DNA from 2 places in the Marinomonas maritima genome. Region 1 is predicted to be linked to the other one. Evidence: riboswitches for the same ligand, from Rfam matches in the RefSeq annotation. Region 1 holds a riboswitch; the other holds the start of a gene.

Region 1 (3,172 bases):
CGATTTATGGCAAAGATTTAGTGCCTGTATTGATCAAGGTGGAAACAGACATACTGCGCCAACGATTAATAAACCGAGGCCGTGAATCGCTACCGGATATCGAGGCGCGACTGACTCGAACGCAGCAGCAATTCGCCTCTTCCAAAGCAAAAGGACCGCTTGATCAGTGCCATGTCATAAACAATAACACCAATATTGATGACGCTGTTCTGCAACTTATTAGTTACCTTAATTCACTGTCTACCAGTTCATAAAAAAGTGACTGAATGACGAATGAAAGAGAAAAAATCATGTTGAATATTCGAATTCTTGGCTCAGGTAACGCGGGTCAGGTTCCGGTTTGGGGCTGTGATTGCGCGGCATGTGAACGAGCAAAGCAAGATGACACGTTTCGCCGAGGACCTTGCAGTCTTGAAATTCGCACCGAGCTTGGCGTGACTCTGATTGACGCGGGCGTTCCTAACCTGGCGGAACGATACGAATTTGATGAGATTCAACGAATTGTCCTGACTCACTTTCACATGGATCACGTTCAAGGTTTGTTTCATTTGCGTTGGTCTGAACGACCAGAGAAAATTCCGGTGTTTCGACCGGACGATCAAAAAGGCACAGACGACCTTTATAAACACGCTGGCGTGCTCGATTTTCAGCCGGCGTTTATACCATTCGAAACCATGCAATTTGATGATTTTTCGATTACGCCTTTGCCATTACTGCATTCTAAAATCACCTTAGGCTATGTCATTGAAAAGAACGATTTTACCCTAGCGTATCTCACTGACACCGTCGGTTTACCTGAAACAACACAGGCATTCTTAGCCAACAAAACGCTGGATTACCTGATACTCGATTGCTCAGAACCACCAACGCCAACGGCGCCTAGAAATCATAACGACATCAATCTTGCTCTCTTGGCCTATCACACCCTGCAGCCGAAAATCATGATGCTCACACACATCAGCCATCGCTTAGATTGCTGGTTAATGGAGCATGGGGACAGTTTGCCTGACAATATGCTCATTGCGAAAGATGGCATGACGGTAATATAAAAAATGCCCACGCTCTTTCTCTATTTCTAGTAAAAAACGTGGGCATTGTATTTAGTCGTGCTTGATCAAGACATTTCGTTTAATGGAACAAGCGCGCTTCAAATAATGAAGAATTTTTAACGCGATTCAAGCTTTTTGCGCCTGCAAGTACAGCAAGATCTAACACAGGCTCAAGCAACACAACACTCATATAAGCAAGGCCAAACGTCGCTACCGACGCCATATTTTCAGCACCAAAACCTTGTCCGTAAAACGCCCAAAACGCGACCCAAACAACGATGCCACCTTGATACGTTAAAGACAGTTTTAATGCCTGTTTATAAGAAATATCCACGTAAGCCGTATTGTCCGAAATGATACGACGCGCGACGACAGACATAGCAAACAGAGGCAATAATAAGGTTGTGACGTTCATGCCATATTGTGGAAGGTCGATCAGGGCAAAAAATAGACCTTGCACCAATAATCCTGATAACAAACCGATCGACGCCGCTGCAGGACCAAACATAAGAAATAATGTCGAGCCAAGGATAAAGTGAACTTCAGATACCCCTACCGCGTGGTGTGGCATCACTTGAAAGAAAATAAAGACGAATACGGTGGTTAATGCGCTGCGTCCGATTAAAGACAACAGTCCATTTTTTTTAATCATGTCGATAGACGCTTTTGCAGAAAATCCAAAAGCAGCTAACGCCGTAGCGTAACTCAAAACAATTTTTGCGCCGTCAACAACGCCTGGTTCAATATGCACGATGTGCCTCCAAAATATGCGTCATACTCACCCGTATGATTCAAATTAACAGACCCTCACTTAGCACGATGTACTAAGCAAAAAATCCTAATCAATGAAGGCCGGTCTCCGGACTCATAAGCGTTTGGCAACACTGCATTTTTCTAAAAGCCTCATCCCTTCCCATCCAAAAAAGGACAGTGGGAGTAAGTAGAAGAACACACCACTTATTTACCGTTGCGGGGGCAGTACAGGGTTTGCTTAACACGCACCTGTTTCCCGTTTCACCAGTAAAACTGGCACCTTCACAAGAACTGATAAGCGCCGTTAATAACACATTATCAGAAAGTGGAAGCGTACGGTTTAAAGCGAACTTAAGCAACCAAAGCGAGAAAAATAAGAGCTGGGAGAAGAACGTTTTTCATGCAAATAAAAACACTCTGCTGCAATAAATACCAGCGTATAACAATCAAAAAAAGCGAGTGACCCTAGTCGCTCGCTTTTTTATGTAGTGATGTTTTTTATATAGGCTTTTGTTTAAAACTTTATTTGAAAATACGTTCAGACCACACCGTTAAACCTGCCGCCACACTGCCAAAGTGATCTCCATCCAATACAGGAATATCCCCAATACGTTGTTGAATCGCATCACGAATAACAGGAGACTTGGCCGAACCACCAGTCATATAAATCAAATCAGGTTTTTCACCAGCTTGCTCTATCGCGGCAGACATCAAGTTCAACATTTTTTCGAGTGGTGAGGTAATTGATTTAGCCAACTCGTCACGAGTAATCGTAGCCTCTAGCGCAGCTTCAATATAATCCAATGAAGCAAGGTAGCTCTGAGAGTCAGATAAGGCAATTTTGGCTTCTTCTGCACTGCGCACAATATGGTAGTTGTGCTTTTCTTCTCGCATCCGCAGGAAACGCTCGATTAATTTAGGTTCTGACGCATCCAATCGCATTTGATGTATTTGATTTTTTGTTTCCATGCTATTAAAGGTCGCGATGGCCGATACATCGTTGGTTGTAATGGCATTCCAATACATTTGCGTTGGCATTGGCAAACCAGTTTTTAGCAGAGAATTCATTCCAAACAACGGCATTAAGTGTTTGCCCGCAATTTGTATGTCTAAATCATTACCACCAATTCGTTCACCGGTATGCGCCAAAAAATCACTGCGTCGGTCTTCTTTTCGCACATAATCAGGCCCCATTCGAACCATGGCACAGTCAGTGGTACCACCACCAATATCCACAACCAGTACCGTTTTATTTTCGGTCATGGCCACTTCAAAATCTAAACCCGCGGCAATCGGTTCATACAGAAATTCAATTTCTTTAAAACCCGCTCGCTTGCCCGCGGTGGTTAGAATCTCTAACGCTTGACGAT
Region 2 (3,172 bases), on a different contig from region 1:
TCAACGGTTTCCGATTTTGTTGCTTTGAGTGTCGGGTCACCGCTGCTTGGGTAGTATAAATCGTTAAAGGTAGGCGCTTCGAAGGCTTTCCCATAGCTAGTCCGTAAGGTATACACGTCATCCAACCGGTAACCTACGGCGACTCCGCCCGTCGTTGAATCGCCGTAAGCGCTGTTGTGATCCTGACGAAGGTTGAGTTGCAGGCTGGTCGCACCAAAATCAAACTGAGACTGAGCAAAAACCGCGTTGTTATTGCGATTCGGCGCTTGGTACTTGGTGACATCAATGCTGTCTTCCGACGTTTCTGCGCCTACGACATATTCATGATCGCCCGCCCACAGCGTGTTACTCCAGCGAGCGGTTTGTGTCTTAGTATCGTATGTATCCCCAGAAGAAACGGTGGTGCTCTCGTTACGACTTTGGGACAATTTTAGTTCCGTATCCCATTGATCTGTTATTGGCAAGCTAACACCAAGGCCAATCACTTGTACTTGATAGTCGTTTTCGTCTCCGACGTAGTGATTACGACCATTGCTGTTCATGATCAAGCCACTGACTCGCACACCGCCGTCAAATTTCTGTCCGACATTGAGCAACCAGTTTTCATTATCGTAGCCCTGACTGTCCTCGTCTTTTTTAACTATGTCACCGTCGGTTTCAAAGGTGCCAGCAGACAAAAGGTATTGAGTATTACCCTGAGCGCCTGACACGGTTGCATCGATGGTTTTTGTGCCAAATGAACCGCCACCGGCCGACACATTCATTTTAGCTTCATCACCAGCTTGCGGTAAAAATGCTTGAATCACGCCACCTGCCGCGTCTGCACCGTATAACGTGGCTTTAGGCCCACGAACAATTTCCAGGCGATCAATCAAGGACGTTGGGATGTTTTCAAATGGCGCACCGCCAGATGTCGCAGAATACAAAGGTATGCCATCGAGTAAAAACTTGGTGGATTCAGAGCTAGCACCACGCATATAAACGCTGGTGGTTTTGCCGTACCCACCGTTCGAGCTGACATCAACACCCGGCTGAGCCGCAAGCAACTCGCTCATTTCTTGCGCTTGCTGAGCGATAATTTCTTCGCGATTAATAACGGTGACCGACGAAAGAGAATCGGACACACTCACTGGCGTCAAGGTCGCGGTGATGACCAAAGGTGACAAGAGGGTTGATTGATCCGATACGCTGTTCGCATGGACTACGCCGGTGGAAATAACACTAAGCGCCACGAAGGATGTCGTGAACGCTGAAGAAGCACATAATATGTTCATAAATAAGAATCTACTGTTGCACTGAGCACGCCCGCACAGTGGTGACATTCGGCTCTCGCACACGCAAGAACCCCCAGTTACAGGCAGGTCTCCGGACTCAAAAGTTGCTGACGCAAGCGTTGCCGCCTTCCCATGGTTTACCACAGTGGCTGTTTGGCAAAGCGTGACTTTTTTACCGTTGCGGGGGCAGCGTCAGAGTTGCACTGACTTCCCTATTATTGCTGACAATTCGCCAACAACCTGTAACCGCGCGCACTCTAACATAAGGCGTTATCAGGGTCAGATGAAAACGAGGGGATTTTGACTCAGTTTTCTTCATCTACGGATTAAGCCGGCCAGATACCTTAAAAATCAACGTCATTGCGAATCAATAACCTCATCATTTTTTGAGGGTGATGATTTCTTTTAAATGCTAGAATCGCGCCTTATTCCGATTAGGTTTTACTTTAAAGGCAAGCTATGACCGTTCTTCTAATGACCCCTCCGATGACCCAGCTAAATACGCCGTATCCGGCAACAGCGTATCTGACGGGTTTTTTACGCTCTCGGGGCTATGAGGCGGTGCAGCGAGACCCTGCCATCGAGCTTTTTCTGGAGATGATGACAGCACCCGCGCTGGACATTATTCGTCAGCATGTAGAAGACAATTTCGAGTCATTTGAAGACGATGAACTGCCCGATGTGATCTACACTTTTATGGCGGAGTTTGATCGCTATCGCCTCGCGGTTGAACCGGTTATCCGTTTTTTACAAGGCAAAGACCCAAGCCTTGCACTGCGCATTGTGTCCCGTCGTTTTTTACCAGAAGGCCCCGCGTTTGACGCGATTGCTCAAATGGAAGCGGTATCTGGCGACATTCTTAAAACCGCCTTTGGCAGCTTGGGGTTACAGGACAAAGCCAAGTATTTGGCGACCTTGTTTATCAATGATTTGTCCGCGGTGATTACGCAAGGCGTTGACCCGTATTTTGAAGTCAGCCGTTACGGCGAGCGTCTTGCGGCGGCGAATCCAAGCTTCGACAACCTCTACGACACCGTCATGGGCGAGCCCAGTTTTAGTTCCGAGATTCTAGAGCAATTGGTCGAAATGTATCTGGAAGAAACCCAACCCAGCGTGGTGGCGCTAACCGTTCCCTTCCCCGGTAATATGTTGGGCGCGCTGCGTATTGCGCAAACCTGTAAAGCGATTAATCCTGACATTCCAATCGTTATGGGCGGTGGTTTTGTGAACACCGAATTGCGCGCCTTAAAAGACCCTCGTGTGTTTGAGTTTATTGATTTTATCTGCCTCGATGACGGCGAACGTCCTTTTATGACCTTGCTGGAATACTTTGACGGCAAACGCGAAATAGACGACTTGGTGCGCACCTACTTCCTTGCAGAAGACGAAAACGGCGAGCAATACGTACATTACAATGAAAACGCTGAGCTGCACGATATACCCCAAACCGATGTTGGCACGCCGATTTACGATGGCTTGCCATTAACCGAATACTTGTCGTTATGTGAGATGCTCAACCCGATGCACCGCATCTGGAGTGATGGCCGTTGGAACAAGCTGACCATTGCTCATGGTTGTTACTGGCGTAAATGCAGCTTTTGCGATGTGACGCTGGATTATATTGATCGCTATGATGCCGCTGGTGCGGATATTTTGGTCGATCGAATCGAAGAATTGATCGAAGAAACCGGACAAACCGGCTTCCATTTCGTCGACGAAGCCGCGCCACCAAAGGCCTTGTTTGCGCTAGCAAGACGATTAATTGAACGCGGCGTGGTGATCAGTTGGTGGGGCAATATTCGCTTTGAAAAAACCTTTACGCCAGAACGCTGTCAGTTGTTGGCGGATTCCGGTTGTGTCGCGGTCAGCGGTGGACTTGAAGTCGCGTCCGACCGATT

Evidence for each region. Region 1 has a riboswitch for cobalamin ahead of M3I01_RS04300 (energy-coupling factor ABC transporter permease). Riboswitches for the same ligand answer to the same signal wherever they lie in the genome.
Region 2: it holds a riboswitch for cobalamin, as region 1 does, so the genes downstream of both, M3I01_RS18465 (TonB-dependent receptor domain-containing protein) here and M3I01_RS04300 (energy-coupling factor ABC transporter permease) in region 1, are expected to answer to the same signal.

What each region holds. Positions count from the first base shown of each region.
Region 1 is NZ_JAMZEG020000001.1:886,385-889,556, reverse strand. Features, by position in the region: gene phnN (ribose 1,5-bisphosphokinase) at 1-254, shown strand, start outside; gene phnP (phosphonate metabolism protein PhnP) at 267-1,049, shown strand; gene M3I01_RS04300 (energy-coupling factor ABC transporter permease) at 1,129-1,800, opposite strand; cobalamin riboswitch at 1,883-2,101, opposite strand; gene yegD (molecular chaperone) at 2,325-3,172, opposite strand, start outside.
Region 2 is NZ_JAMZEG020000005.1:229,383-232,554, reverse strand. Features, by position in the region: gene M3I01_RS18465 (TonB-dependent receptor domain-containing protein) at 1-1,274, opposite strand, end outside; cobalamin riboswitch at 1,340-1,533, opposite strand; gene M3I01_RS18460 (B12-binding domain-containing radical SAM protein) at 1,734-3,172, shown strand, end outside.